4 regions of the Agrobacterium sp. DKPNP3 genome follow, and region 1 is predicted to be linked to each of the others. Evidence: predicted binding sites of a transcription regulator. Region 1 holds the regulator's gene; each other region holds the start of a gene.
The links. Region 1 encodes LexA, which represses DNA repair genes until DNA is damaged. Its sites were predicted from a motif close to TGTTCNNNNTGTGTTCNG; they were not measured.
Positions count from the first base shown of each region.

Region 2: the regulator LexA is predicted to act here: its motif matches at 5,810-5,827, upstream of ACUTJJ_RS00595 (YifB family Mg chelatase-like AAA ATPase).
Region 3: the regulator LexA is predicted to act here: its motif matches at 2,394-2,411, upstream of ACUTJJ_RS16230 (putative DNA modification/repair radical SAM protein).
Region 4: the regulator LexA is predicted to act here: its motif matches at 5,771-5,788, upstream of ACUTJJ_RS12335 (DNA recombination protein RmuC).

Region 1 is NZ_JBQYSN010000058.1:887-8,830, forward strand. Features, by position in the region: gene ACUTJJ_RS16025 (ABC transporter ATP-binding protein) at 1-541, shown strand, start outside; gene purU (formyltetrahydrofolate deformylase) at 655-1,500, shown strand; gene lexA (transcriptional repressor LexA) at 1,726-2,448, shown strand; gene ACUTJJ_RS16040 (glutathione S-transferase family protein) at 2,705-3,382, shown strand; gene ACUTJJ_RS16045 (ComEC/Rec2 family competence protein) at 3,402-5,864, opposite strand; gene gltA (citrate synthase) at 6,126-7,415, shown strand; gene ACUTJJ_RS16055 (amino acid ABC transporter ATP-binding protein) at 7,490-7,944, opposite strand, start outside.
Region 2 is NZ_JBQYSN010000001.1:106,875-114,818, reverse strand. Features, by position in the region: gene ACUTJJ_RS00615 (peptide chain release factor 3) at 1-1,411, opposite strand, end outside; gene dut (dUTP diphosphatase) at 1,502-1,972, shown strand; gene ACUTJJ_RS00605 (LysE family translocator) at 2,151-2,768, shown strand; gene cysK (cysteine synthase A) at 2,924-3,892, shown strand; gene ACUTJJ_RS00595 (YifB family Mg chelatase-like AAA ATPase) at 4,199-5,731, opposite strand; gene gshB (glutathione synthase) at 5,912-6,871, opposite strand; gene ACUTJJ_RS00585 (cupin domain-containing protein) at 7,114-7,626, opposite strand; gene ACUTJJ_RS00580 (sn-glycerol-3-phosphate import ATP-binding protein UgpC) at 7,735-7,944, opposite strand, start outside.
Region 3 is NZ_JBQYSN010000059.1:10,951-18,894, forward strand. Features, by position in the region: gene ACUTJJ_RS16225 (UdgX family uracil-DNA binding protein) at 1-1,156, opposite strand, end outside; gene ACUTJJ_RS16230 (putative DNA modification/repair radical SAM protein) at 1,156-2,388, opposite strand; gene greA (transcription elongation factor GreA) at 2,610-3,086, shown strand; gene ACUTJJ_RS16240 (glycosyltransferase family 4 protein) at 3,174-4,229, shown strand; gene ACUTJJ_RS16245 (Lrp/AsnC family transcriptional regulator) at 4,263-4,730, opposite strand; gene trxB (thioredoxin-disulfide reductase) at 4,979-5,953, shown strand; gene ACUTJJ_RS16255 (LysR family transcriptional regulator VtlR) at 5,978-6,874, shown strand; gene ACUTJJ_RS16260 (ArsR/SmtB family transcription factor) at 7,471-7,761, shown strand; gene ACUTJJ_RS16265 (alkene reductase) at 7,884-7,944, shown strand, end outside.
Region 4 is NZ_JBQYSN010000037.1:22,860-30,803, reverse strand. Features, by position in the region: gene ACUTJJ_RS12370 (LOG family protein) at 1-571, opposite strand, end outside; gene dapD (2,3,4,5-tetrahydropyridine-2,6-dicarboxylate N-succinyltransferase) at 714-1,568, shown strand; gene dapE (succinyl-diaminopimelate desuccinylase) at 1,583-2,779, shown strand; gene ACUTJJ_RS12355 (hypothetical protein) at 2,763-3,359, shown strand; gene truA (tRNA pseudouridine(38-40) synthase TruA) at 3,377-4,177, opposite strand; gene fmt (methionyl-tRNA formyltransferase) at 4,177-5,112, opposite strand; gene def (peptide deformylase) at 5,158-5,670, opposite strand; gene ACUTJJ_RS12335 (DNA recombination protein RmuC) at 5,820-7,013, shown strand; gene ACUTJJ_RS12330 (ribokinase) at 7,068-7,944, shown strand, end outside.

The sequences.
Region 1 (7,944 bases):
TTACGACGGCGCGCCGGTGCCCGAGACGATCGAGGGCCGCGTTGCCGCCGGCCTCTGCCTGGTGCCGGAAAGGCGAGAATTATTCGGCTCGATGACGGTTGAGGACAATGTCGAACTTGGCGGTTTCCTGCGTTCCCGTCAGGAGCGCGACGAGACACGCGATGCTGTTTACACACTCTTCCCGCGCCTTCGCGAACGCCGCAAGCAGCTCGCCGGAACACTGTCCGGCGGCGAAAGGCAGATGCTGGCGCTCGCGCGGGCGTTGATGAGCCGGCCGAGACTGCTGCTTCTCGATGAGCCGAGCCTTGGACTTGCACCGCTGATTGTCGCCGAAATCCTGCGTATCGTCGCCGACCTGCGTCAAACCGGTGTCTCCATCCTGTTGGTCGAGCAGAATGCCCGCGCCGCGCTCGAAATTGCCGACGAAGCTTATCTCGTCGAACTTGGTGAAGTGCGCCGCTCAGGCCCAGCTTCCGAACTCGCCGTCGATCCCGCTCTGATGGCGAGTTATCTCGGGCCGGGCGAACACGCCATCCAGTGACATCCGCGACCGCTTCGTGCTGACGCTCGGCCCCGTGGAAACGGGGCGTGGCTCCGCGTGGGCGCCGCTATGACAGCAGTCCAACCGCAACTCCATCTTCCAGGAGGCTTTAGATGAATTACGTCCTGACGCTGCGCTGCCCCAACAGAAGCGGAATTGTCGCTGCGGTCTCGGGCCGCATCGCACAGCATGGCGGCGATATTTATGAAGCTCAACAATTCGACGACCATGAAACGGGCATGTTTTTCATGCGTGTCGCCTTCTCCATGGCCGGCGACGAGGCAGGCTTTCGCAATGGACTTGCCGCGGAGATCGATCGCTTCGCTCTCGACGCCACGCTGCGTCGAGCAGGTGCGCCGCGCAAGCTGCTGCTGCTCGTTTCCCGCTTCGACCACTGCCTCGGCGATCTTCTCTATCGCCACCGCATCGGCGAATTGAATGCCGAGATCGTCGGCATCGTCGGCAACCACCCCCGCGAGGCCCTGAACCTCACGCTGATGGGCGGGATAAAGTATCATCACCTGCCGGTGACAAAAGACAACAAGGCCGAACAGGAAACAAGCATCAAGGACATCATCGAAGAAACGGGCACCGACCTCGTCGTTCTTGCCCGCTACATGCAGATCCTGTCGGACAACTTCTCCGAATACTTATCCGGGCGCTGCATCAACATTCATCACTCCTTCCTGCCTGGTTTCAAAGGCGCAAAGCCCTATCACCAAGCCCATGAGAGGGGCGTCAAAATGATCGGTGCAACGGCCCATTACGTCACCCGCGATCTCGATGAAGGGCCGATCATCTGCCAGGACGTCGAGCCGGTCAGCCACGCCGATACGCCGGATGAGCTGGTCCGTAAGGGACGCGACATCGAGCGACGCGTGCTGGCCCGGGCGGTCTCATGGCACCTTGAGGACCGGGTGCTTCTCAACAAGAACAAGACGGTCGTTTTCGCGCGATAGCACAGCTCGATCTACACCCTGACCTGAAACGCGGAACAAATGGGACGCGTCGGGGCCTCGCCTGGGAACGACTTCTGGAGCTTTGGTTACCTCCAATTTGCGAAATGTAAATCCGAGCGAAGCTTAACCAGATTTTAGGGGATTGCGGAACACATATGGAACATATAGTGTTCGTTCTGTATTTGTTTCGCGACTCCAGCGACGATTCTCAAGGGTGTTTTCCTCATGCTCACGCGCAAACAGCAGGAATTGCTTCTCTTCATTCATGAGCGAATGAAAGAGTCCGGCGTGCCGCCCTCCTTCGATGAAATGAAGGATGCACTCGATCTCGCTTCCAAATCCGGCATCCACCGGCTGATCACGGCGCTCGAAGAGCGCGGGTTTATTCGCCGGCTACCCAACAGGGCGCGAGCGCTCGAAGTCATCAAGCTTCCGGAGGCTTATACGCCGGGCGCAAGGCCGCAGCGCGGCTTCTCACCGAGCGTTATCGAAGGCAGTCTCGGCAAACCGAAAACGCCGGAGCCGCCCCCTGCTCCCAAGGCACCCGCAAATGACATTGCAGGTGCGGCGACCGTACCTGTCATGGGCCGGATCGCTGCCGGTGTGCCGATCTCGGCCATTCAGAACAATACACATGACGTGGCCGTTCCAGTGGACATGCTAGGCTCAGGTGAACATTACGCGCTTGAGGTCAAGGGCGATTCGATGATCGAGGCCGGCATCTTCGATGGCGATACGGTCATCATCCGCAATGGCAATACGGCCAATCCGGGCGATATCGTTGTGGCGCTGGTGGACGATGAAGAGGCGACGCTGAAGCGGTTCCGCCGCAAGGGCGCGTCCATCGCGCTGGAGGCTGCAAACCCGGCCTACGAGACCCGCATTTTTGGGCCTGATCGGGTGAAAATTCAGGGCAAGCTGGTGGGGCTTATCCGGCGCTATCATTGATGCCGCCGCCGGTCCGGATAAAAGCGGATCGATTGGCAAGACATATCTAGCCTTCAAGATGAATGGCGCGTCATTCCGGTGGATTGATGCGCTTTTTTTTCTTTTGAAGCGATGAAGGTGCTTTTGAAAGGGTCAAGGCACGAATTCGGCATGATGTCGTTCACCCATCAACGGGCTTTATGAGTGCGATGGATTCTTTGCGATATTCGCCGCAACGTCGCTGGTATAAAACTGCGACACAGTCAGGAGACACGCCATGTACGATCTTTATATCGCAAACAAGAACTACTCCTCCTGGTCGCTGCGGCCATGGGTGTTGATGCGCACGCTCGGTATTGCCTTTGAAGAGAAACTCGTTCCCTTTGGCGAAGGCGTCTCATTTTCCACCTTTTCTCCCACCGGCAAGGTCCCCTGCCTCGTCGATGAGGGTGTGACGGTCTGGGAATCGCTGTCGATCGCGGAATATCTCGCCGAGCGTCATCAAGGGGTCTGGGCAAGCGACAAGCAGGCCAGAGCCTGGTCGCGTTCGGCGGCAAGCGAAATGCATGCGGGATTTTCGTCGCTGCGCAATCTCTACCCCATGTCGGTCGGCATTCGTGTCACGCCAAACGGCGGTGATGCCGGGCTGGCAGCTGATATCAAGCGTATCGATGTTTTATGGAGCGAAGGCCTTTCGACCTTCGGTGGTCCTTATCTCGCCGGCCAGAAGTTCACGGCAGTGGATGCCTTCTTCTGCCCCGTGGCATTCCGTTTCCAGACTTACGGTGCGGATCTATCCCCCGCAGCAAAGGCCTATTGCGATCGCCTGCTCGCCCTGCCCGCCATGCGCGAATGGTATGAGGCAGGCCTGAAAGAAATGTGGCGGGACCCGGCGCATGAAGCCGAAATCGCCAGCATCGGTCAGTTGACTGCGGATCTGCGCGCGAAGGCTTGAGACGCTTTGCCGGCGGCAATCATTGCGACGCCGCCAGCAGACGCGTGATCGTTTCCGGTAGCTCATGCTCGTAGCGACCAGATTTCCAATCGTAATATCGATGTTCGCTCCACGGCCGGTTCATGCCTGCGGTCGAAGCGCGCAGTTTCTCGACGACGCCCGGCTGATTGGCTGACGCGAAGTTGATCTCCACTGAACCAATGCGGCGCAAGATGCCGCGATTGAGAAGCAGCGCGCCTGAGCGGCAGTGTGAAAACGAGGTTCTTTGGGAAACAATGACGACGTCGGCGATGTCACATGCCTTTCCAGCCAGACGCCCTTCCTCCAGCACGATGATCCATTCGCCGCTCTGTGCCTGCGCCACGCACCAGCGACCCGGCTTGCAGGTGAAAACGCCCGGCGTTCCCGCTTTCAGCGCAACCGCCATCTCGCGTGCGGCGGCTCTCAACTCCTCCTGCGACAGCTTTGCTTTATTGGTAAACGTCTCTGGCCGGTCCCGCTGCAGAATAACCGGCGCCTGCGGTGTCTTAGCAAGCAGCAGCGCCCTCTGCCACTGGTCATAAATAAAGCCATGGGGTCGGGTTCTCGTGGTGTAAACCTTCTCATCGGCAAGAAGCGCCACCAGCGAGCCATCTTCATGAACGAGGAGATCCGGCAGATCGCGTTGAAATGTCGTTGCCGAGAGCCCGAAGGCAAGCAGCAGAGGCGGGATGCCCAAGAGCGCCAGGCGGGTGCGCAACAGGGTGAGCAGCAGAAAGCCGGCCGAGGCGATACCGATGAACCAGCCATGCGGGCGTCCGGTCGCTGCGCTTCCGCCCCAGGACGCAACTTCGTCCGCGACCTCGATGACCATCGCCATGCCATAGCCCATCACCTTCAGAAATGGCGCGTCGAGCCCGAACGGCATCAGCAGCATGGCGATCAGACCGAAGGGCATCACAATCAGCGACATCAGCGGCGTCGCGGCAAGATTGGCGAAAAGTCCATAGGTGGTGACACGTTGGAAATGTTCGGCGGAATAGATTGCCGTCGAAAGCCCGCCAATCAGGGACGTCGTGATGACGCCCCCCATCACAGCGCCTGCCATCTGCGCGACCGTGATCCAGCTGGGCTTTCTTCCCATATAAAGACGCTCGCGAACACTACGCCGGCGGCTCCAGGCGGCGTAGGCGGAAACAAGCGCGATTGTCGCGGCAAAAGACATCTGAAAGCTTGGCCCCATCACTTCGGAGGGCGAGAGCGCGAGAACAATGAGAGCGGAAAGCGCGACATTTCTGAGGCTGAGCGACGGCTGGTCAAACAGCACCGCGACCAACATGATCGACATCATCAGCCAGGCCCGTTCAGCGGAAACCGCGAAGCCGGAGATCAGATAGTAGCATAGCGTCATCACGAGCGCTGCGAAGGCGGATATCTTCTTGACTGGCCGTCGCTGGGCAAAGGCCGGAAACAGGCTGAATCCCATCCTCATGCCGACAAAGAAGATGCCTGACGCCAGGGCCATGTTGAGCCCGGATATGGCGACGATATGGGCAAGCCCCGACACCCGCAACGCCTCCATTGTCTCCGGCGATATGGCCTGTCGCTCATCGGTGACGATGGAGGCGGCGAAGGCACCCGCGTCGCCTCCGATCGTCGTGCGAATGCGCTCGGCGATGGCGGCGCGCAGGCGATAGAGCCACATGTCGGCCATCTCCAGCCAACCCTCGGCCCCAAGGTTCGCCATCGCCAACGGCTGGGGCGGCTGGTAAAAGAAGCCTGTCGCTCCAATACCGCGGAAATAGGATGAAAAGGCGAAATCGTTCAATCCCGGCAGAGCCGGTCCGGACGGCGGAGAAAGCCGCGCCTTGCCGCGAATGATCGCGCCTATCGGCATGGGTTCGCCGCTACCACGCGCGAGAAGCGACACCCTCCCCGGCGAACGCGTAAGTGATGGTGCTTCAGTGGAGTGGAGCTCGACGAGATATCGCCAGTCACCCCGCGCATCCACCTCACGCCGGACGACCTTCCCGGCAACCGTCGTGGTCACCGGCGTGTCCAGAAGGACAGTCGCGGCGCGGCGGGTTTCCAGTTCCGCAAAAAGCATGCCGAGCAACATCAGCGCGACAACGCTGCAAACCCTTGACCCGGCATCAAGGCGATATCTGGTTAGCAGCGCCAAGGGGGCCGCGACCAAAATCGCGACGATCAAAAGCGGCAAGGAAGGCGTGGCCCCAAAAGAAAACCACAAGATTGCGCCGCAGCCGATGAAGACCGGTACAAAGAGGAAATCGTGACCGAATGCGCGTTCTTCAGTCAGCCATGCGGCAAGTTTTTGAGAAACGGAAATGTTCTGCGCCGCCACATCAACCAAGGCCGGCACAACAGCGGTCGGCGCGGCGCCTGAGCGCCGCAGCGGCGCCAGGATATCCACCGTGCCGGGGGTATCTCCCTGCAGCGTTTTGACATATCCGAAATGCTCTTTTTCACCTTGACCAAGCATTTTGGCCGCGCCCCCGCCGCACTGAAGACAGGTTTGCAGATGGACTGCCGGTATTGCAATGCTTTCCTTTAACTCTGCGTTGACCGAGATTGAATTGCTGCCAATCACAAGGCCAAAAGCAAGGCGTTCACCTTTGCCGCAATGCACAATTTGACCTTTGGATAGCTTGGCATCTGCGACAGGATCATATAGCTAATCGGTAGACGCTTAACCGCGGGGCGCATCCAAACGCCCCCACCCGCATGTTTTCGGAGGATCAGTATGACGGAAAAAAGCGCTACAGTGACACTTGGCGACAAACAGGTCGAACTCCCTGTCAGGGAAGGCACGATCGGGCCGAGCGTCGTCGATATCGCCACGCTGTATAAGAACACCGGCTCCTTCACTTACGACCCGGGTTTCACGTCGACAGCCTCCTGCGAATCCAAGATCACCTATATCGATGGTGACGAGGGCGTGCTGCTGCATCGCGGCTTCCCGATCGAGCAGCTGGCCGAACAGGGCGACTTCCTGGAAACCTGCTATCTGCTGCTGTACGGCGAACTGCCGACGGCTGCGCAGAAGAAGGACTTCGACACCCGCGTCACGCGCCACACCATGGTGCACGAGCAGATGAGCCGCTTCTTCACCGGCTACCGTCGCGATGCGCATCCGATGGCCGTCATGTGCGGCACGGTCGGCGCTCTCTCGGCTTTCTACCACGACTCGACCGACATCACCGATCCGCACCAGCGCATGGTCGCTTCCCTGCGCATGATCGCAAAGATGCCGACGATCGCCGCCATGGCCTACAAGTATCATATCGGCCAGCCCTTCGTTTACCCGAAGAACGATCTCGATTACGCCTCCAACTTCCTGCACATGTGCTTTGCCGTACCGTGCGAGGACTACAAGGTCGATCCGGTTCTGGCACGCGCCATGGACCGCATTTTCATCCTGCATGCCGATCACGAGCAGAACGCCTCCACCTCCACGGTGCGTCTTGCCGGTTCTTCGGGCGCCAACCCGTTCGCCTGTATCGCGGCTGGCATCGCCTGCCTCTGGGGCCCGGCTCACGGCGGCGCCAATGAAGCGGCGCTCAACATGCTCAACGAAATCGGCACGGTTGACCGTATTCCGGAATATATCGCCCGCGCCAAGGACAAGAACGACCCGTTCCGCCTGATGGGCTTTGGCCACCGCGTCTACAAGAACTACGACCCGCGCGCCAAGATCATGCAGAAGACGATGTATGAGGTGCTGGAAGCTACCGGCAACTCCGACGATCCGATCATGCAGGTCGCGCTGGAACTGGAAAAGATTGCCCTTTCCGACCCTTACTTCGTCGAGAAGAAGCTTTACCCGAATGTCGACTTCTATTCCGGCATCACGCTGAAGGCGCTCGGCTTCCCCACGACCATGTTTACCGTTCTCTTCGCCCTTGCCCGCACCGTTGGCTGGATCGCGCAGTGGAACGAAATGATCGAAGATCCGCAGCAGCGTATCGGTCGTCCGCGCCAGCTCTACACGGGCGCCGGCAAGCGCGATTACGTTCCGGTTTCCAAGCGCTAAGCAGCGAAACCAACCAACAGCAAAGGCCGGCAGGTTTTCACCGCCGGCCTTTTTCTTGTTCGTCCTGATGGTTCTCAGTGGCGGGCGGCGACACCGAGAAACTGCTTGAGTTCAGGGGTCGCGGGATTGGAGAACACCTCTTCCGGCGGGCCGATTTCATGGACCCTGCCCTCGTGCATGAAGACGACGCGGGAGCAGACGTCACGCGCAAATTTCATTTCATGCGTTACCATCAACAACGTCATGCCTTCACTGGCCAGTTCACGCACCACCGCCAGCACCTCCGAGACCAACTCGGGATCGAGTGCCGAGGTGATCTCGTCGCATAGCAGGGCGATCGGCTGCATGGCGAGCGCGCGGGCAATGGCGACGCGCTGCTGCTGACCGCCTGATAGTTCATCGGGATAGGCATCGAATTTATGAGCCAGACCCACCCGCTCAAGCATCTTGCGGGCAACGGCTTCCGCTTCCGGTTTGGGTGTCTTCTTCACTACGGTCTGAGACAGGATGACGTTGCCGCCGACGGTCT
Region 2 (7,944 bases), on a different contig from region 1:
GCTGATCGGACGAAATCCAGCGGCAGACCGAGAAGCGCGACATTTCAAAGGAAACCGGCAGGCCATATTCGCCCATCAGCCGTTCCTTCAACACATCAAGCTGCAGCGCACCGACGACGCCGACGATGGCCGGCGAACCGTCTTCCGGCGAAAAGAGCTGTACGACGCCCTCTTCCGCCATCTGCTGCAGGGCTTCCTTCAGTTTCTTCGCCTTCATCGCATCTTCGAGACGCACGCGGCGCAGGATTTCCGGCGAGAAGTTTGGAACACCTTGGAATACGAGGTTTTCACCCTCGGTCAGCGTATCGCCGATGCGGAGCGTGCCATGATTGGGAATGCCGACCACATCACCCGCAAAAGCGGTGTCAGCCAGCTGGCGCTGCGACGCAAAGAAGAATTGCGGCGCGGTGAGGCCCATCTGTTTGCCTGTGCGAGCAAGTCGAGCCTTCATGCCGCGCTCCAGCTTGCCGGAGCAGATGCGGGCGAAGGCGATGCGGTCACGATGGTTCGGGTCCATATTGGCCTGGATCTTGAAAACAAAAGCCGTCATTTTTTCTTCGGCCGCATGCACGGTGCGGGTATCCGCCACCTGATCGCGCGGCGGCGGCGCGAATTCCCCGAGCGCGTTGATGAGATCACGCACACCAAAATTGCGCAACGCCGAACCGAAGAAGACCGGCGTCATGTGGCCTTCAAGAAAGGCTTGACGGTCAAAGGGACGGCAGGCTTCCATCGCCAGTTCCGTTTCTTCGATGAAGGCATCGCGCTCATTTTCCGGAAGTCGATCCGCCACGGCCTGCGGCCCGTTGACCTTCATGGCCTCAACCTGCGTGTCGACACCGCGGAACGTGCTGTCCGCAAGATTATAGGCGCCGCAGAAGGTTTTGGCACGCCCCACCGGCCAGGTGATGGGCGCCGTATCGAGCGCAAGCTTCTCTTCCACCTCATCCAGAATCTCGAAGGGGTCGCGGCTTTCGCGGTCCATCTTGTTGATGAAGGTGATGATCGGAATGTCGCGCATGCGGCAGACTTCGAACAGCTTCAGCGTGCGCGGCTCGATACCCTTGGCCGCGTCGATGACCATGATCGCCGCATCCACGGCCGTCAGCGTGCGATAGGTGTCGTCAGCGAAGTCTTCGTGGCCGGGCGTATCGAGAATGTTGAAGACGCGATCGTTATATTCGAAGGTCATGACCGAGGTGACGACAGAAATGCCGCGCTCGCGCTCGATCTTCATCCAGTCCGAACGGGTCTGGATGCGATCCTTCTTCGCCTTCACTTCACCCGCGAGCTGGATCGCTCCGCCGAACAGCAGCAGCTTTTCGGTAAGCGTCGTCTTACCCGCGTCCGGGTGCGCGATAATAGCAAAGGTGCGGCGGCGGGAGACCGCCTCGGCAAGTGTTTCGGCCATCTGACAAATCCTGTGGAATTGCGGGGTATCTAGCGTTTCAGGGCCGCATTTGCAATTGACCTTGCCGCGATCTGCGCAAACTAATGCCGCATGACCGTTCAAAACGACAATCTCCCCCCTCTGCGCCTTGTGCGCCTCGCCCATGGCGCAGATCTCGAATTGCCATCCTATGAAACCCGCGGCGCCGCGGGCATGGATCTGCGCGCGGCCGTGCCATCCGGCGAAACGCTGACCCTGCAGCCAGGCGAGCGGACGCTGGTGCCGACTGGATTTATCTTCGAGGTTCCGCAGGGGTACGAGGCACAGATCCGCCCCCGCTCCGGCCTCGCCATCAAGAACGGCATCACCTGCCTCAATTCCCCCGGCACGGTGGACAGCGATTATCGCGGCGAAGTAAAGGTCATCCTCGCCAATCTCGGTCAGGACGCTTTCGTCATAGAACGGGGCATGCGCATTGCGCAGATGGTGATCGCGCCGGTGACGCAGGTTACCGTTCTTGAGGTGACGGAAACCTCTGAAACGGCGCGGGGTTCAGGTGGTTTCGGCTCGACAGGGGTCTAGAATATTTGCGGTAATCACGGGACCACCGCAAATGCTCTATCCTTCTGTTTTACCGCATTGTCCGACGCCGAAGCGAAGCCGCTTTGGCTGGAAATGCTCCACTCCGTAGGCACATGCGATCCGATTGTCTTGGCGTCGAATTTTCGCTATTGATCTGGCGGAGTTTCGAGGAACGATCATGACGTTGACGACCATTCTTGCTTATGCCACCGCCCTTTTCATTGCGGCTGCCATCCCCGGCCCCGGCATGACGGCGATCGTGGCCCGGGCGCTGGGCTCCGGTTTCCGCGAGACTTTCTTCATGGGCCTTGGGCTCATACTCGGCGACATGATCTACCTGACCGCTGTGATCCTGGGCCTAGCTTTTGTCGCGCAAACCTTTCAGGAAGCTTTCATGATCCTGAAATTCGCGGGCGCGGCCTACCTCCTCTACATCGCCTGGAAACTCTGGACGGCGGGCCTCCTGCCACAGGACCTGAAGGCCAAGAAAAGCACGAGCATGCCGATGTCCTTTCTGTCCGGCCTGCTGATCACCCTCGGCAACCCGAAAACCATGCTGTTTTACGTGGCGCTGGTGCCGACGCTGATCGATATCCGCATGATCGGGCCTTCCGAATATGCTTCGCTCCTCGCCATCACCTTCGTTGTCTTGATGGCTGTCCTCCTGCCGTACATCCTGCTTGCGGCCAAGGCGCGTAACCTTCTGAAAAAGCCGAGCGCCCTGACGATCCTCAACCGCACGGCGGCGGGCATTCTGGCGGGAACCGCGACCATGATCGCAATCCGCAGCACGTAAAATAATTTCGTGCAATTGCACTATTTATCACGAAATTTTTCCGGCAAGCCGTCTATATAAGGACGAACGTTCGCTAGCCTGAAAGAGCGATTGCTCCTATTCTGCCGCTCGAACCTTGCGGTCACCGCCGCGTGGCCTTCATACAGGAGAGCATCATGACCGAAGCCAGAAAGCCCGGACGCGGACGCGTCTATTCCTCGATTACGGAAACGATCGGCGATACGCCGATCGTGCGGCTCGATAAGCTGGCCAAGGAGAAGGGCGTGAAGGCCAACCTTCTGGCCAAGCTCGAATTTTTCAATCCGATTGCTTCCGTCAAGGACCGCATTGGCGTGGCGATGATCGAAACCCTGGAAGCACAGGGCAAGATCGCACCCGGCAAAACAACGCTGGTCGAGCCGACCTCAGGCAATACAGGGATTGCGCTAGCCTTCGCCGCAGCGGCGAAGGGGTACAAGCTGATCCTGACCATGCCGGAGACCATGTCGGTTGAGCGCCGGAAGATGCTGGCGCTGCTGGGCGCCGAACTGGTTCTGACCGAAGGCCCGAAGGGCATGAAGGGCGCAATCGCCAAGGCGCAGGAACTGGCGGAAACGCTGCCCGACGCCATCATTCCTCAGCAATTCGAAAACCCTGCCAATCCCGAGATTCACCGCAAGACGACAGCAGAAGAGATATGGAACGACACTGACGGCGCGGTTGATATTTTCGTTTCCGGCATCGGTACTGGCGGCACCATTACCGGCACCGGCCAGGTGCTGAAAGCCCGCAAGCCCGAGCTCAAGGTTATAGCAGTCGAGCCTGCTGACAGCCCGGTTCTCTCGGGCGGCAATCCCGGCCCGCACAAGATTCAGGGCATCGGGGCCGGTTTTGCGCCCGCCATTCTCGACACCGGCATTTACGACGAGATCGTCACCGTGACCAATGACGATGCTTTCGAAATTGCACGTCTTGTCGCGCGGATTGAAGGCGTTCCCGTCGGCATTTCATCGGGTGCGGCACTGGCGGCGGCCATCAAGGTCGGCACGCGGGAAGAAAATGCCGGCAAGAATATCGTCGTCATCGTTCCTTCTTTTGCGGAACGCTACCTTTCTACCGCACTTTTCGAGGGCCTGGGGCTTTAAACTTCGCTTTCGATTGGGCTTTGATGGCTCCCAGTGATCCGATAAATCCAATGTGCCGCCTACGCCCTGGCGGCACATCTGTTTTGCGGTTCCAACACCGTTCTGAGGCCGGGACGAGTTCGGTTCGGGCCGTGGCCTTTTAGGCGCCTGTCCGTCCGCGATACCGGTATATGGACCACGCCCGTTAAAGCGGAAGCGGCTGACGTCCCTGTCTCCTTGCTTTGTCATGTTATCCGGACGTAAAGCCGCTGCACAACCTTGCCGGAAATGCTTGACGCTGAGCCCCCGCCCTTTTGGCGGAGATGTTTAAGCCGCCACCGTCAACCTTTCTCCAGCGATGCGGTATGAAACGGCTTCCGCGACGTGGATGCGGCCAACCGTCGGCTTGTCATCTAGATCAGCGAGCGTCCGCGCGACCTTTAGAATACGGTGATACCCACGTGCGGAAAACTTGAGGCGTTCAGCGGCATCGCGCAGCAATTGCAGGCCAGACGCATCGGGCTCCGCATATTTTTCGATGAGCGTTGTCGTGCACCGGGCGTTGGTGCGAACGGCCGGAAAGCCAGCGGTCGCATATCGCTCCTGCTGCGCATAGCGCGCCCTCGCGACGCGCGCGGCAACTGTCGAGCTCGATTCCGACGCCACCGGACGGATGAGATCCGCAGCGGAAACGGCAGGGACGTCGATGCGAATATCGATGCGATCGAGCAGCGGGCCTGAGATGCGGGCCTGATAATCAGCGACGCAACGCGGACCCCGGGCACAGGTAAAGCCCGGCTCGCCCGCCATGCCGCACCGGCACGGGTTCATCGCGGCGACGAGCTGGATTTCTGCGGGATAGCTGACGCGGTGATTGGCGCGCGCAATGATGCACTCGCCCGTTTCGAGCGGCTGGCGCAACGCATCCAGCACCTGCGGCGCAAACTCGGGAAACTCGTCCAGAAAAAGCACGCCGTGATGGGCGAGCGAGGCCTCGCCCGGCTTAGCGCGAAGACCGCCGCCGATCAGCGCCGCCATGGTCGCGGAATGGTGTGGGGTGCGAAACGGCCTTCGGTCGGAGAGCCTACCACCGGACAGTTGGCCGGCTATCGAGTGAACCATGGACACTTCCAGCAATTCCGCCGCCTCCAGCGGCGGCAGAATGGACGGCAGACGAGCCGCAAGCATGGATTTGCCCGAGCCGGGTGGACCGACCATCAGCAGATTATGGCCGCCGGCGGCCGCAACCTCAAGCGCGCGCCGGGCGCTTTCCTGTCCCTTGATATCGGCGAGATCAGGCAGATTGACCGGATTGGGACGGATGGCTGGCGTGGGACGCGAAAGGCGCTGCGTCCCGCGAAAATGATTGGCAAGCGCTATAAGGCTTCGAGGCGCAAGAATATCGATACCGGCGCCCGCCCAGGCTGCTTCCGGCCCACTTTCGGCAGGGCAGATCAGTCCCTTGCCGAGCGCATTCGCGCCGATCGCAGCTGGCAAGGCACCTGAAACCACCCCAATGGTGCCGTCAAGATTAAGTTCGCCGAGGACCACATAGTCTGCGAGCGCTTCCGCCGGAATAGCGCCCAGGGCAGCCATTAGACCGAGCGCGATGGGAAGGTCGAAATGTGATCCCTCCTTTGGCAGATCCGCAGGCGCGAGATTGACAGTGACTTTTTTGGCCGGCAGGGCAAGACCAGAGGCGTGAAGCGCAGCTTGCACCCGCTCGCGGCTTTCGGCGACCGCCTTATCCGGCAGGCCGACGATCTGGATGCCGACCCGCCCGGGCGCGACCATGACCTGCACCTCAACGGGCACGCCCTCTATTCCTTGAAATGCAACCGTATTGACCCTTGCGACCATGGCCCGCCCCCGCAAACCGGCTGTTTGAGAGGGGTGAGCCCTCTCTGCAGCTACTGGTAAGCAACGTGCCACAGGCCAAAGAATAAAACAAGAACATCCAGCGAACCATTTCTCGCTGTCGATGTATTTTAGTTGTATCTAGTTGTACTCGTGGAACAAAGCTGGATCGTTACCCTCGCGTCAGAAATCCTGAGCGTCGCGTTTTTTCTCGATCGCGTCCCACAAGAGGCTGGCAACATCGGCACCGCCGAATTTTCGCACTTCCCTGATGCCCGTTGGAGAGGTGACATTGATTTCCGTCATGTAGTCGCCAATGACGTCGATACCGACGAACAGGAAGCCACGTTCGCGCAGCGCCGGCCCGATGCGGCTGCAGATCTCCTTTTCGCGCGCGGTCAATTCCGTCGGCTCCGGCCGGCCGCCGGCATGCATGTTGGAGCGGGCGTCGTTTTCCGCAGGCACACGGTTGATGGCGCCAACCGGCTCGCCATCGACCAGCAGGATGCGCTTGTCGCCCTTGCGGACATCAGGCAGATATTGCTGAGCGATATAGGGTTCGCGGAACATCTGACCGAACATTTCCAGCAGTGAGGAGAAATTGCGGTCGTCACGCGCGGAATGGAACACTCCCGCGCCACCATTGCCGTAGAGCGGCTTCAGGATGATGTCGCCCATCTCGTTGCGGAACCGGGCAATCTCCTCCACATCCTTGGTGATCAGCGTCTTCGGCATCAGATCCGCGAATTCGGTGACGAAGATCTTCTCGGGAGAGTTGCGGACCCAGACGGGGTCGTTGACGACCAAGGTCTTTGGATGAATGCGCTCAAGCAGATGAGTCGAGGTGATATAGGCCATGTCAAAGGGCGGATCCTGACGCAGATGGATGACATCCATGGTCGAAAGATCGACACGCTGCGGTTCAGACAGGGAAAAATGGTCGCCCTTGATGTCGCGCAGCTCCATCTGCTCGACGGTGGCGTAAATTTTGCCGTCGCGCATGGAGAGGCGCTCAGGCGTATAATGGAACAGCCGGTAGCCGCGCGCCTGCGCCTCAAGGCTGATGGCGAAGGTGGAGTCACCGGCAATGTTGATACCGGAAACATGATCCATCTGGATCGCGACGTTCTTGATCTTCGCCATGCGCATCTTCCTCTTGCAGCATGAGAGCGTCATCGGCCCCGCCATGCCCATTGTCCCGTCTTTTCAGGCTCCCCGGCAGGACCGGAGGAGAACCGGAAATGCTTCAGAAAACCTCAGGAGATGTAGGGCAGCGCCCATTCAAAGGCAACTGCTGCAAGGCGTCGTTGGTGTGAGTTTTATTGAACCTTCACAAATCCAGGGCGGCGCTATCGAGGTGCCGCCTCGGGTCAGGTTCTATGGGTTCACGCCGCGAGCTTGTAGGAACGGCCGGCAAACAGCTTGTTCTTGACGCGGTAAGCTAGAGCAAGTGCCTTGGGGAAGGGACGCCGCATGAAGGCAACCTTGCGGACATAGTCGTCCACGCGCCAGGTGGCCCATGTTCCGGCCGGAAAATAGGCGACATCGCCTGCCCTGAGGATGCTGACCGAACCGTCTTCTGCGGTCACATGCACTTCGCCTTCCAGAATATACACCGTTTCGTCCCAGCCGAAAAACCAGCGGAATTCGCCGGCCGTGCAATCCCACATGGCAGTGCTGGACGCACGGTCTCCACTGCGGGAGTGATCGGCCGCGCGGGCCTGCGGGTTGCCGGAGACGATCCATTCCGGGTTGATGGGGGCGGGCTGAAGCCGCAGATCGGTGCACGAGGCGCTGACAACGCCCTCATCTTGGTTACGCCGCAGATAGACCGGCAATATCGGAATGGTTCGGACCGCCATGGTTGCCGCGGCAGCGAACATCATTTTCAAAGACATGTTAGAAAGCCCCCATGAAATATTGGAGTCTTCTAGCACCGGGATTGTAAAAAAGCATCTCAGACAATCGGCGCAATTTTACGAATTGCGCCGATTTCACCGCGGATATTACACGGTCGCCAGTTGGGCTGGCTGGTTGGCAATCTGCTTGGCGTTTCCGCCGATGCGCTTGCCCGTTTCGCTGGAAAAGAAGTGAAGCTTTTCAGGGCTGATCGTCACCAAAAACACGGCGGGAATGTCGATTTCAGGCGGGAAAGCCACGGTCAGGTTCTGGTCGCCGATCATGCCATGGATAAGGCGCTGCGAGCCCAGCTCCTC
Region 3 (7,944 bases), on a different contig from region 1:
GGTGAATGCGCCGTTTGCCGCGGGATTCATATTTGAAGTGTTTGACGGCATTGGTGACGTAAAGGCTGTTGCGCTCGATGCCCACCTCGGCAAGCGTGCGATCAAAAAGCTGGCCAGCGGGACCGACAAAGGGTTTGCCTGCAAGATCCTCGTGATCACCGGGTTGCTCGCCAACGATCATGATCTTTGCGTTTTCAGGACCGGCGCCGAATACCGTCTGAGTGGCATTGCAATGCAACGGGCAGCGCGTGCAATGACTTGCCTCCCGCGCCAGCGAGGTGAGCGTGCCATCAGGCACCGGTTGCGGCATCTCACGCGCAGCCGCTGCCGCCTGCAGCCTATGGTGAAACGGCTGCGGCTGGCTTGCCGCCTTGGCAGCCATCTCCAGCACCCGCGCCTCCGCGCCGAGAATAAGGTCGGGAATGAGATCGGCCTCGGGCAGGTTCTTCCAGTATTTTTTCGGCATTTCCGCCGTCATGGCTTTGATTTTGAGACGCGCCGGATTGAATATATTGGCGTAATAGGTCCGCCATAGTTCATCCGTCTCATCGGTGAGATCGGGCTTCTCGACTGGCTGCCGCGACGTCTGAAGCGCGGTACCATCCCAACGCGCAGACCCGTGCGGCGTGGCGATCAGCCAGTCCATGTCGGTAAATCGGCGCTGAAAAAACGGCGCTGTCCGCTCCACGATGAAATGGTCCGGCTCAAACCAGGCGATAAACCGCCGCCGCCCACCCTGCCCTTGCGGCAGAGGCAACTCCTTGAAACGAACGAAAGCCGTCATCTTGTGACAGTCGCGGCGCACCGATTTCTCCAGTAGCCGCGCCTCGGCGACATCTGGGTCCGACTTGAACTGCAACAGGGCGCGATCCTGCCTCAGCCGCCACAACAGCCTGTAAAGCAAAGCAAAACGCCCGGGATCGCTGTGGCAGATGACCGCCTGCGCAAGCGCAACAAACGAAGCCGGCACGGAAATCTCGGCAGTGCCCGGCTTGAACGGAGGGAGAGGATCGCCGGCAAAGTCCAGCAACCCGGCCATGTCCCCGCGTAACCGCCAGTCGATCCGCTCGGGTGGGATATCCCCGGCAAGTGCCGCCCGGGCAGCGTCCCGCCACTCGCCAAACTCGCCCCGCCCTTCAAGGATCGGCCCATACATCACAGAAGCGACAATTGTTCAGGCTGCGGCGCAAACATGGCGCGAAGATCCGGCCGCTCGGTCAGCTTGCCCGGCGTCCAGCCCTCCGCAACGATAAAGGCCTTCACCTTCTTGAGAGAAACGCCAAAGCGGGCGACATCCTCCAGCCTTAACCGCCGGAAGCGCCGCGAAGACAGGATGGACGCGACCGTCTTCGTGCCGAAACCAGGGACACGCAGGAGGATTTCACGATCTGCAACGTTGATATCCACGGGGAACCGCTCACGATGTTTCAAGGCCCAGGCAAGCTTCGGATCAATATCGAGATCAAGCATGCCGTCTCCGCCAATCGCCGTGATTTCGCCGATATCGAAACCGTAAAAGCGATAAAGCCAATCGGCCTGGTAAAGCCTATGCTCTCGCATCAGCGGCGGCTTGATGAGCGGCAGGTTTTTCGATGAATCCGGAATGGGGCTGAAGGCCGAATAATAGACGCGTCGCAAGCCGTAGCTGCCATAGAGCCGGGCGCTGGTGGAGAGAATGGTGCTGTCGTCAGCCCCATCGGCACCCACGATCATCTGCGTGCTCTGCCCGGCCGGGGCAAAACGCTTGGTCTTTCTCGTCCTGACAGTCGGCTCCCCCGCCTCCTCTATCTTCAACCGGATATCAGCCATCGAGCGGCGGATGTTGGCCGGCTGCTTCTCCGGTGCGAAACGGCCAATGCCGCTGTCGGTCGGCAATTCGATATTGATCGAAAGGCGGTCCGCATAAAGCCCTGCCTCCTCGATGAGTTTGGGTGATGCTTCCGGAATGGATTTCAGATGGATGTAACCGCGAAAACCATGCGTCACGCGCAACTCACGAGCAACGCGCACCATCTCTTCCATCGTATGATCTGACGACCGGATGATGCCCGACGACAGGAAAAGCCCCTCAATGTAGTTGCGCCGGTAGAACTCGAGCGTAAGCCAGACCACTTCTTCCGGCGTGAAGCGCGCCCGCTCCACATTGCTGGACGACCGGTTGATGCAATAGGCACAATCATAAATGCAGAAATTGGTGAGCAAGATCTTCAGGAGCGAAATGCAGCGTCCATCGGGAGCGTAAGCATGGCAAATGCCCGACCCCTCCGTGGAACCCAGGCCGCCCGATGCTGCAGAGTTTCGTTTGGTCGTGCCACTCGATGCGCAGGACGCGTCGTACTTCGCTGCGTCGGAGAGAATGGCCAGCCGTTGCCTGATCGACTTCTTCATGGGTATGTTCTCTATATGTTCTATTGAAGATTGTCAATCTTGGGGAACAAGATGTTGATAATATTATGGAATAATCACGCCTGAAATTTGCTGGCCTTTCGCGGTCGTCTTCTGATATAGTCGGCTCAGATTTGATTTTGGCATGGTTCCGGAGTTCCTCTCCGGAACCTGTTTCTTTTTGTGTCTGCAAGTAAAGCGACCGGAATGCGAAGGATAAAAAAATGGTAGAAAAAGTACCGATGACTCAGGGTGGATTCGTCAAGCTTCAGGAGGAGCTTCGCTGGCGCCAGCAGGAGGAACGCCCCCGTATCATCGAGGCGATTGCGGAAGCGCGCGCTCACGGCGACCTTTCGGAAAATGCCGAGTACCATGCTGCCAAGGAAGCCCAGAGCCACAATGAAGGCCGCATCACCGAACTCGAGGACCTGACGGCGCGCGCCGAAGTCATCGACCTGTCGAAAATGTCGGGCTCGAAGATCAAGTTCGGCGCCACGGTCAAGCTGGTTGACGAAGACAGCGATGAGGAAAAGACCTACCAGATCGTCGGCGATCAGGAGGCCGACGTGAAGGCCGGCCGCATCTCCATCTCTTCCCCCATCGCCCGCGCCCTGATCGGCAAGGAAGTCGGCGACAGCATCGAAGTCAACGCGCCTGGCGGCGCCAAGGGCTACGAAATTCTCGCGGTTCAATGGGGCTGATCAGTCCCCATGCAATGCGCCCATCGGGGCGCATTGTTTTTTAGCGCCACAGATTTTTGAAATCAGCCGCAGAGACGGAAGCCGAGCTTGTCCAACGTCAGTCTGAAAGATGTGCAGGTGCTTGCGCCAAATTTCAAGCGCAGGCTCTCCGGCGTAACCTCCACCATCGTTCAACTGATACCGGTGCAGAACCGGCTGGGGCAGAAGGTTGCCGTCATCGGTCCCGGTCTGCCGCCGCATCTGCCGCATGTTCGCTTTCGCGACCTTTGGCAGCTATGGCGAAATGGCCCGTTTGGCGGCCCGCGCGTGTGGCATGCACGCCGTAACCTGGAAATGCTGCCCGGCATCATCATGCGGGATGTGCTGCGCATGAAGGTGAAGCTGCTCTTTACCTCCGCGGCGCAGAGGCGACATTCTGCCTATACGCGCTTCCTGATTTCGAAGATGGATGCCGTTGTTGCCACCAACGGGCGTTCCGGCTCGTTTCTGGAAGTGCCGCATCGAGTCGTCATGCACGGCGTCGATACCGATCTCTTCCATCCCCCAGCGGGCCCGGACGACACGATGGCAGCAGCGGGCCTGCCGGGACACTATCTCATCGGCTGCTTCGGACGCGTGCGCCATCAGAAGGGCACGGACCTGTTCGTGCGTGCGATGATCGAACTGTTGCCGCATTATCCTGAGTGGACGGCGGTTGTTTCCGGGCGGGTGACGAAGGAACACACGGATTTTGGCGACAAGCTCGTCGCCGATGTCGAAGCGGCCGGCCTGGCGGAGCGTATCGTCTTTCAGGGCGAGGTTGACGACATCAAGCCGTGGTACCGGCGCTTGAGCCTTTACGTCGCACCATCGCGCAACGAAGGTTTCGGTCTCACGCCGCTCGAAGCCATGGCCTCGCAGACAGCCGTGGTTGCGAGCAATGCCGGCGCCTATGAAGAAATGATTGTGGAGGGCCAGACCGGCGCCGTTGTCGCGGCGGGAGATTACCCAGCACTCCGCGATGCGATAAAGCCTTATCTTGCCGATCCCGATCGCGCAAAGGCTCATGGCAGCGCCGGGCTCGCCCATGTCCGCAGGGCTTTTCCGCTTGAAAAAGAAGCGACCAGCCTGGGCGACGTCTACGACGCCCTACGGCGTGCGTGACGCGGCCAGCGCGTCAACTGCGACTGGTTCGGATCAGATTTCCACGAGGCCGACGCGCTTGACCTGACGGATGGTCAGCATCGTGCGCACCGTGTCGACGTTCTCATCCGCGGTGAGGACCTCGATGACGAAATCCTGAAACTCCGTCAGGTTTTTTGCCACGCAATGCAGCAGGAAGTCGCTTTCGCCTGAGACCATCCAGGCCTGCCGCACCAGTGACCAGCCGGCGGTTGCCGCCGCGAAAGCCTTCAGATTGCTGTCCGACTGTCGCTTGAGGCCGATCATGCAGAAGGCGACAAGATCGAAACCGAGCTTCGGGGCATTCAACATGGCGTGATATCCCTCGATCACGCCCGCCTCTTCCAGCTTGCGAACGCGTCTCAGGCACGGGGGAGCCGAGATGCCGACCCGTTCGGCGAGTTCCACATTGGTCATGCGCCCGTCGCGCTGCAATTCGCGCAGGATTTTCAGATCGATGGCATCGAGTTCGACGCTGGTCACGAAAGAGTACCTCGTTAAGGTGGAGAACTTCCTTGTACTATCCGGCGCGGGATTCGCAACATTATGACGCTGCCCGGTCACAAAATTGCGCAGACATCCACAACTGCCTTGTTGGTAACGCAAGGCTGCCCTTGAATAAAGACACTAGACAACCTTAAATACCGGGCAACGAAGGGGTTGCGGCCCGTCCGCCGTCCTGCGGCTGGAGTGCATGGCGCAAAGGCCCGTTATTGAGAAGGAAGGTTTCCATGACTGCCCGCCACACGAAGGTATTGATCATTGGCTCCGGTCCCGCCGGATACACGGCAGCGATCTACGCCGCCCGCGCCATGCTGAAACCCGTGCTGATTGCCGGCATGGAACAGGGCGGTCAGTTGATGATCACCACCGATGTCGAGAACTATCCGGGTTTTGCCGATCCCATCCAGGGTCCCTGGCTGATGGACCAGATGCTGAAGCAGGCAACCCATGTGGGCGCGGAAATCGTCAGCGACCTCGTGACCGAAGTCGAAACCAACGTACGGCCGTTCGTGGTGAAGACTGATTCCGGTCAGGTCTGGACCGCCGATACGCTGATCATCGCCACCGGCGCCAAGGCCAAGTGGCTCGGCATTGAGAGCGAGCAGCATTTCCAGGGTTTTGGCGTCTCCGCCTGCGCCACCTGCGATGGGTTCTTCTATCGCAACAAGGATGTGATCGTGGTCGGCGGCGGCAATTCCGCCGTGGAAGAGGCGCTCTATCTTGCCCATATCGCCAAGACGGTAACCGTCGTGCACCGCCGCGACAGCTTCCGTTCGGAAAAAATCCTGCAGGAGCGCTTGTTCGCCAAGGAAAACGTCAACATCCTCTGGAACACGGAAGTCGCTGAAATTACCGGTGCGCCGGCAAAGCCGCCAATGCCACCTTCCGTTTCCGGCGTGAAGCTGCGTGACACCAGGACGGGCGCGATCAACGACATGCCTGTTGATGGCGTCTTCGTCGCCATCGGCCACGCCCCTGCGGTCGAACTCTTCAAGGGCAAGGTGAAGCTGAAGGACAATGGCTATATGTGGACGGCCCCCGATTCCACCGCCACCGACGTGGAAGGCATCTTTGCCGCCGGCGACGTCACCGACGACATCTATCGTCAGGCGATCACTGCCGCCGGGATGGGCTGCATGGCGGCGCTGGAAGCGGAACGTTACCTCACCGCGCATCAACCGCTTGCAGTTGCAGCGGAATAACCGAAAGGCAGGATAGGCATGGCAATGCCATTGGACTGGGATAAACTGCGCATTTTTCATGCCGCAGCCGAAGCAGGGTCGTTCACCCATGCTGCTGACAAGCTGCACTTGTCCCAGTCGGCCATCAGCCGTCAGGTCAGCGCGCTGGAGCAGGATGTCGGCGTCAAGCTGTTCCATCGCCATGCCCGCGGCCTCATCCTCACCGAACAGGGTGAGTTGCTCTACCGCACCGCTCACGACGTGTTGCTGAAACTTGAAACCGTCAAGATGCAGCTCACCGAAACGACGGAGAAGCCGAGCGGCAAGCTGCGCGTCACGACGACCGTCGGCCTCGGCCAGGGGTGGCTGACGGACAAGGTGCAGGAGTTTCTTCAGCTCTATCCGGAAATGTCGATCCAGCTGATCCTCGACAATGAGGAGCTGGACGTAAACATGCGTCACGCCGATTGCGCGATCCGCCTGCGCCAGCCGCAGCAGTCGGACCTCATTCAGCGAAAGCTGTTCACCGTGCACATGCACGTCTATGCTGCGCCGTCCTATATCAACAGATACGGCGAACCACAGTCGATCGAAGACCTCGATAATCACCGCATCATTTCCTTCGGTGAACCGGCGCCAAACTACCTGCTTGATGTCAACTGGCTGGAAAATGCCGGACGCTCCTCCGACAATACGCGCACGCCGCACCTGCAGATCAACAGCCAGACCTCGATCAAGCGGGCCTGCCTGCTGGGAATCGGTATTGCCTGCCTGCCGGATTATATCGTTGGCCGCGATCCCGGCCTCATCCAGCTTTCCCTCGCGGCCGACATCCCGTCATTCGATACGTATTTCTGCTATCCCGACGAGATGAAAAACGCTGCAAAGCTGAAGGCCTTCCGTGATTTCATCGTCGCCAAGGCCCGGAACTGGAACTTCTGACGGAAAAATAATCGCGGTTAGAAGATAGTCTATAAGATTCATAGCCTTAAGACCCTAAAAGTGAGAGGGGTGCGCGAGCGCCCTTCGTTAGCTTTGCACATAAATTATACCGGAAATATCGAGGGCTGCACGGTGCGCATGCCTGACCTGCACAAAAAAGAGTTGCTCCATGCACAAAAAAGCACCATATCGCACTCAGCTGATGCACACGGTGGCTTTTCCTCCCAGTTCCACCGCATCAGCTGTTCCCCTCTGGAGGTTTTTGACCTTCACACTTAAAGGGCCCTGGATCCATCCGGCGGCCCTCTTTTTTTACCCGCAAGAATTTTCTCCAAATCGGCGAGATATCGGATGATGCAACCTTGTTTTGCATTCTCGCTCCCACCATATCTTAGTTGGCTGTCACGCTCGCTCAGGCACGCGACAGCTGTTCCCCTCTGGAGGTTTTGACCTTCAAACTTATCAGGCCGCGGAGATATCCAGCGGCCTTCTTTTTTGGAAGGACCGGGTCGGCAATCCTTCTCACAGAGACGTGACTTGTATATCGAAATTTATCGATATATATATCGACCATGTCAGATATTGAAAACGTCCAGATGAACCCGGAGGAAATCCTCAAAGCCCTTTCGCACCCTGCAAGGCTGAAGTTTCTGGAATGGCTGAAGCGGCCGGAGAGCCACTTTTGTCAAGACCACCCTTTCAGCATGGGCGTGTGCGCCAACCAGTTCCAGATCAGCGGCCTGTCGCAGTCCACCGTCTCGTCACATCTCGCGGTGTTGCAGTCAGCTGGCCTCATCCGGTCGAAAAAGGTGGGGCAATGGGTATTTTTTGAACGGAACGAGGAAACCATCGACGCTTTTCGCAATTATCTGCAGACAAATCTCTGAGCCTCCCAAGCTTTGAGCCTCGGGGTGCCGGACGGAAACCACAATGGGGACTCGATCCGGCATCCCATCAGGATAGCGCGCCTGCCGCGCAATTACGCCAACCGACCAGAAAGTGTAGTCGCATGACCAGTCTTTTCGAACCGGCACAGGCCGGCGATATCGCACTCGCCAACCGTATCGTCA
Region 4 (7,944 bases), on a different contig from region 1:
AATGGAAGTTGAAGCTCAGCTCCGGCGTTACATAGGCGTTGGGTGCCTGCTCATGCGGCAAAACGATATTCAGCCCGATGGAGGGGCCACCTGCATCCACGGCGCCGCGATTGCCCGCCTCCATGACGCCGGGACCGCCACCGGTGACCACGACATATTCCAGGTGATCGGATTTCGCCGCATAATCCGTGCAGAGGTGAGCAAATTTCCGCGCCTCATCATAATAGACCGAGGATTGCTCCAGATTGCGCTTCTGCGTTTCGTTGCGCGCCGCCCAGGCCGCACCGCCGGGTTCTGGAATGCGCGCGCCGCCGAACATCACGACCGTGGATTTGATGCCGCGCTCGCTGAGCGCCATTTCGGTCTTCAAAAGCTCAAGCTGGAGTCTGACGGGGCGCAACTCCTCACGGCATAGGAAATCCGTGTCCACGTAAGCGAGGCGATAGGAGGGGGAATCCGACTGCGGTGTTTTCGGCACGACCTCGGCCTGCTGCTTGTCTACAGCGCTGCGCTTCAAAGGATCCCAGACCCCGTCCTTGCGCCGCAACTTGCCATTTTTCAGTCGTGCCATTTCCATGCCTTTCGTCTGAAGCGCCAAATCACCCAAATCACATTGACGCCTTTCCAACACTCCCTTAGATCAAATGGCCAAAGCCTTCCAGCGGCGCGGGCCTTCCGTGACCAGACCACACGCGACATTCAAGGAATTTTCCATGAGCCTTACGGATCTCTCTTCCCTCGAAACCATCATCGAAACCGCCTTCGACAACCGCGATGGCGTGAATGTATCGACGAAGGGCGAGGTTCGCGACGCCGTGGACACATCTCTTCAACTTCTCGACAGCGGTGAGGCGCGCGTGGCCGAGAAGCAGGCTGACGGAAGCTGGAAGGTGAACCAGTGGCTGAAAAAGGCCGTTCTTCTCTCCTTCCGCCTGAACGACATGGAAATCGTGACCGGTGGGCCGGGCGAAGCCACCTGGTGGGACAAGGTGCCGTCGAAGTTCGAAAACTGGGGTGAAAACCAGTTCCGCGCCGCCGGCTTCCGTGCGGTGCCGAACGCCGTCGTCCGCCGCTCGGCTTACGTCGCCAAGAACGTCGTGCTGATGCCCTCCTTCGTCAATCTCGGCGCCTACGTCGATGAAGGCACCATGGTCGATACCTGGGCAACGGTCGGCTCCTGCGCGCAGATCGGCAAGAATGTGCACCTCTCCGGCGGCGTCGGGATCGGCGGCGTTCTGGAGCCGCTGCAGGCGGGCCCGACGATCATCGAGGACAATTGCTTCATCGGCGCCCGTTCGGAAGTCGTTGAAGGCTGCATCGTGCGCGAGGGCGCTGTTCTCGGCATGGGCGTATTCATCGGCAAGTCCACCAAGATCGTTGACCGCGCCACCGGCGAAATCACCTATGGCGAGGTTCCGCCCTATTCCGTCGTCGTCGCCGGCACCATGCCGGGCAAGCCGTTCCCTAATGGCGAGCCGGGTCCCAGCCTCTATTGCGCCGTGATCGTCAAGCGCGTCGATGAGAAGACCCGCTCCAAGACGGGCATCAACGAGCTGCTGCGCGACTGATAAAAGCTGATACCATGACCACGACCGATCCCGTTGCCAATCTCGCCGCCCTTATCCGTTGCCCTTCGGTGACGCCTGCGGAAGGCGGTGCGCTTTCCTTGCTCGACTCCTTGCTTTCGCCGCTTGGCTTTAAGGTGGACAGGATGGTGGCCAGCGAGGCGGGAACGCCCGACGTGGAAAACCTTTATGCCCGGCTCGGCACTGAAGGTCCGCATCTGATGTTTGCGGGCCATACGGATGTCGTGCCTGTGGGCGACGAGGCCGCATGGAGCCATCCGCCCTTCTCGGCGGCAATTGTCAGTGGCGAAATGTACGGCCGCGGCGCGGTAGACATGAAAGGCGGCATCGCCTGTTTCGTGGCCGCCATCGCCCGCCATATCGAAAAGCATGGCAAACCTGGGGGCTCCGTTTCCTTCCTGATCACCGGTGACGAAGAGGGCCCGTCGATCAACGGCACGTCCAAACTTCTGGAATGGGCTGCTGCAAGGGGCGAGACGTGGGATGCCTGCGTTGTGGGCGAACCCACCAACCCCGACCAGTTGGGCGACATGATCAAGATCGGCCGCCGCGGCTCGCTTTCCGGCCGCATCACGGTCCATGGTGTGCAGGGCCATGCTGCCTATCCGCATCTTGCCGACAACCCCATCCGTGGTCTTCTGCAGTTGACGCATGCGCTGATGCATCCGCCCTTTGACCACGGCACGGATGATTTCCAGCCTTCCAATCTCGAAGTGACGACTGTTGACACCGGCAATGCCGCGACCAATGTCATCCCGGCGCGGGCGACGGCGGCCTTTAACATCCGTTTTAACGACACCTGGACCGCAGAGACCCTTCGGGCGGAAATCATCCGCCGCCTCGATGCCGCCGCAGCGGAAGGCGAGCTCCGTCCCGACCGCGCCCCGGTCAAATACGAACTCGTCTGGGCAGATCGTCCGAGCCATGTGTTCCTGACACGGAACAACGCCCTCATCTCATCGCTGTCAGGCGCGGTTGAAACCGTCACCGGCAAAGAGCCGAAGCTTTCGACCACCGGCGGCACTTCGGATGCGCGCTTCATCAAGGATTATTGCCCTGTCGTGGAGTTCGGTCTCGTCGGGCAGACCATGCATATGGTCGATGAGCGCGTGGCCGTTGCCGATCTCGAAACGCTGACGCGCATCTACGAGACCTTTATCGAACGCTGGTTCGCCCATGCCGACGGTAAGTGAAGTCAGGCTTTATCTGACGGGCCTGTGGCTGCTGCTCATCGGCGACCACAATGGCGCGCGATATCTTGACCTCAGCGATCGCGGCATGTGGCGATCCTTTTATTCCGCGCTCTGGTGCCTGCCAGCCATGCTGGTTTCCTGGCTATGGCTGCGGGCAGCGTTTCTCGCGAGCTACCCGCCGGGAACCGGAACTGGCCTCATCTTCTTCTTCCGGCTGGCCATGGTCGAAGCGATCTGCTGGATCGTGCCGCTGCTTCTGACGGGCATGTTGCTATATGTTTTCGGTGCACGCGAGAAATTCGCGCCGCTCGTAACGACCATGAACTGGTTGTCCCTGCCCTTTTCATACGCTTACGCCGTTCTGATCCTGATTGCGTTCTTCCTACCGCCGTTGCAGGGGTTGATCGCGATTTTGTGGCTGGCGCTGCTTCTGTCGCTGGTCTTCGCCTTTTCACGGATCGTCAGATTCTTCATCCGCGACCAGATGCTGCTCGTCTCGGCAATCGTCATGACGTTGCTGGTGCCCGCCATGCTGCTGTCGGAAGCATTGCAGCGTTTTCTAGGCGTCTACCCCGCCTGAGCGGCGACACGCTCGCCTCAGCCCTCATCTTCCACAACGTCAGCGTCGAGACGACGGCGCGGGGGAATGACGTCGGGATAATCGACCTGCATGAAATAAAGACCGTCAGGCGGCGCCACCGGGCCGCAGGCCTTGCGATCCCGCGCCTCAAGTGCAGCACGCACGTCGTCAGGGGTCATGCCGCCTTCGCCCGCCAGCTTCAACGTGCCGGCGAAAGAGCGGATCTGGTTATGCAGGAAGCTTTGCGCGGTGGCACGAATCTCAATGAGATCGCCGTTGCGCGTCACGTCCAGCCGGTCGAGCGTGCGCACGGGGCTGTTCGCCTGACAATGGACTGAGCGAAAGGTCGTGAAATCATGCCGGCCGACCAGCATCTGCGCGGCCTCATGCATGCGCTCGTGGTCCAGGTCCTTCGACACCCACCAAGCCCGCTTGTGCTCCAGCGCCAGTCGGGCCTTGCGGCAAATGATGCGGTAGAGATAGTGCCGACGAAGGGCGGAGAAACGGGCGTCAAAATCCTCGGTCACAGCGGCAGCATCGAGCACGGCCACGGCCTCACCCGCCATGGCGAGGTGCGCATTGAGGGCATTGCGTAGCTTGTAGGGCTCCCAGTCTCGCGAGAGATCGACGTGAACGACCTGGCCAACGGCATGCACGCCGGAATCGGTGCGGCCAGCGCCGCGAATGGAAACGCTCTCGCCGGTCAGCGACCGAACCGCAGCCTCCAGCGCACCCTGAACCGAGGGGCCGTTTTCCTGTCTCTGCCAGCCATAATAGGGCGTGCCGTCATATTCGACGGTCATGCGAAACCGTGGCATCAGCCAAGCCTCGTGGTGGCGGGAACCGGCGTGCCGCGCACGAAATCGGCGGCCGACATCGGCTTGCCGCCCGCCTTCTGCAAACGGGTGAGCCGCACGGCGCCGCTGCCGCAGGCAATGGTGAGAACGTCATCCAATGCGCTGCCTGCCTCGCCCATACCGCTCGCCAGCTCGGACGCCAGTACCTTGACGCGCTCGGGCTTGCCGCCGATCTCCATCTCCAGCCATGCGCCGGGGAACGGCGAGAGGCCACGAATATGATTATGCACATCCTGCGCCGGTCTTGAAAAATCGATGCGGGTCTCGCCTTTGTCGATTTTCGCGGCGTAGAGAACGCCTTCTTCCGCCTGCTCGACGAGGGGCAGCTCATCTGCTTCCAGCTTGCCCATCGCCTGCCGCATCAACCGCGCACCTGCCAGCATCAGGCTGTCATGCAGCGCGCCGGCCGTCATATTTTCGTCGATCGCCACCTTTGCGGTAAGCGCGACGGGGCCGGTATCGAGCCCCTTTTCCATCTTCATGACCATCATGCCGGTTTCGGTGTCGCCAGCCATGATCGCCCGCTGGATGGGGGCAGCTCCGCGCCAGCGCGGAAGCAGCGAAGCGTGACCATTGTAGCAGCCAAGACGCGTGCCGGAGAGAATCGCTTCAGGTAGCAGCAGTCCGTAAGCCACGACAACAGCTACATCGGCGTTGAAATCCCGGAACTGCTGGCGATCCTCTTCGGCTTTGAAATTTACGGGTGTGAACACAGACAAACCCAGCAGTTCCGCAGTCTGGTGTACCGGCGATTTCTGCAGATCAAGGCCGCGACGACCGCCGGGACGCGGCGGCTGGGTGTAGACGGCGGCGATCTCGTGACCGGCTTCCACCAGTGCACGCAACGTCGGAACGGAAAATTCCGGCGTGCCCATGAATATGATGCGAAGAGCCATGATCGCCCCCTGCCCTGTCTTCCGCCCGGTCAGCTGTGTGCCGGATCAGACTTTTGCGCGGGCTGCTTTCGTGAATTTCTTGATGACCATGTCACGCTTCAATCGCGAAATATGGTCGATGAACAGAACACCATTCAGGTGATCGATCTCGTGCTGGAGACAGGTTGCGAGCAGGCCGTCCGCCTCGACCGTCTGCTGCTTGCCGTCACGCCCGACATATTGCACGGTGAGGGACGCAGGGCGCTCCACTTCAGCGTAATAATCGGGAATCGAGAGACAGCCTTCCTCATAGGTGGAGATATCGTCCGAAACCTTGAGGATTTCCGGATTGATGAAGACGATCGGGTTCTTTTCTTCGCCTTCACGCGCAACATCGATCACCAGCATCCGGCGCGGCACGCCGATCTGGATGGCAGCAAGCCCGATCCCCGGTGCATCATACATGGTTTCAAGCATGTCGTCGGCAAGACGCAGCACCTCGGCATCCACCTGTTCGATGGGCTTGGATTGCTGGCGCAGCACGGGATCGGGCAAAATGATAAGCGGTTTGATGGTCATGGCTTCCCATAACGTATCTCTCGCGCAGAGGAAATAAAAAACACGACGATGAAAAGGGCGGGCGGCATCCGCTCTGCCGGACTCATTTCCGCCGCAGGAATGTTCTTGGTTTGATCTTACGAATCATCGGAAATCTGCTAGATTTAGTCATGAGCATAGACTTCTCCGTTCTCCTTGAGCCCGCGCTTCGGGCCGGCTCCGTCGATATCAGCTTCGGCGCGCTGCTTGCTGCGGTGGTTTTCGGCCTCGCGGTGACATGGCTTGTGACCACAAACCGGTCGAATAAGGCGGGAGCCGATGGTGAAATCTCTGATCTCCTGAAAACCCAGTCCGAATTGCATGGACGCATCGCGGCTATGGCGGAAACGCTTGGCACGCGCCAGAGCGAGATGAGCCAGACGCTCAACCAGCGGCTTGATGGCATGTCGCAGCGTCTTGGCGAAACGCTGACGGAGCAGACCCGGTCGACCCATGAGAATCTAAGCCGCCTGCAGGAGCGCCTCGCGGTCATCGATGCCGCGCAGGGCAATATTCAGGATCTGGCCAAGGACGTGGTGGGGCTTCAGGCGATACTTTCCAACAAGCAGACGCGCGGAGCCTTCGGACAGGCACGGATGGAGACGCTGATCGCCGACGCCCTGCCGCCGGGCGCCTTCCAGCTGCAGCCGACGCTTTCGAACGGTTATCGGCCCGACTGCACCATCAAGATGCCGAACAATGCGCCGCCGCTCGTCATCGACGCGAAGTTCCCGCTGGAAGCCTGGAACGCCATCAAGGCGGACGAGACGCCTGAAACCAAACGCGCCGCCGTGCAGCAGTTCCGCCGGGACATGGAGGTGCATATTCGCGATGTCGCCGAGAAATATCTCATTCGCGGCGAGACCCAGGATACCGCTTTCATCTTCGTGCCGTCGGAATCGATCTTCGCCGATATTCACCAGCATTTCGAATATCTGGTGCAGCGCGCCCACCGCGCCCGCGTCGTCATCGTTTCGCCATCGCTTTTGATGCTGTCGGTGCAGGTCATCCAGTCCGTGCTCAAAGATCAGCGCATGCGCGAACAGGCGCATCTCATTCAGGGTGAAGTGGCGTTGCTGATGGATGATGTGCGGCGTCTGGACGATCGGACGCGCAAGTTGCAGGCCCATTTCGGGCTTGCGCAGAAAGACGTCGACATGATGCTCATCTCCTCTGACAAGGTATTGGCGCGCGGACAGAAAATCGAGGGCCTCGATTTCTCATCAACGGAAAAAGACGCGCCGCATGGAGAAATCGACCAGGCCCGGCGCTTTGCGGAAAACCGAGCCGGTGCGGCGAAATTGCGGGTAGTTGACGACGAGTGATCGTCTCGGGCAAAGTCGCCGCCTTGCTTAAATTTCATACGGACCCAGCGCCCCATGATTACTGTTTTCGGCTCCATCAACATGGACCTCGTCGCGACCGCCAAACGCCTGCCCAAGCCCGGTGAAACCGTGACGGGAGAGACATTCTCCACGGCCGCCGGCGGCAAGGGAGCCAATCAGGCTCTGGCTGCGCGGCGCGCGGGCGCCACGGTCAAGATGGCGGGCGCTGCGGGCGATGACACCTTTGCCGCTCCGGCACTGACCTTGCTGCGTGACGCAGGGACCGATCTGTCATTGGTCAAAACCGCGCCTGGCCCCACGGGTACGGCGGTGATCCTGATCGGTGAAGGCGGAGAGAACATGATCTCTGTCATCCCTGCCGCCAATGGCGAGGTTTCCGCATCCGATGCCACAAGAACCATATCCGAAATGGCTGCGGGCGATATTCTGATGCTGCAGTTCGAAATTCCGGCTGCAGCGATCGAAGCGGCGCTGACGGCTGCCAAGGCGAAACGCATCACCACAATCATCAACACCGCGCCGCTGACCGCAGACGCACCGCGCCTTAGCGCTCTTGCCGATATCGTCATTGCCAATGAAACTGAGTTCGAGCTGCTGATCGGCAAGAATGGCCTCTCCAGCGACGGGCGGGAAACCGAACTCAAGGCCCTTCACGAGACGACCGGCCAGACATTGATCGTCACGCTTGGAGCCGACGGCGTGATCGCCATTCGTAATGGCAAGGTCTACAGGTCGTCGGGCCTCAAGATCGAGCCGCTCGACACGGTTGGCGCGGGTGATACCTTCTGTGGTTACCTTGCCGCCAGCCTCGATCAGGGCATCGACTTCGAACGTGCATTGAAGCGGGCTGCAGTCGCAGGCTCGCTCGCCTGCACGCGCGCCGGCGCCCAGCCTTCCATTCCGCTGGCGG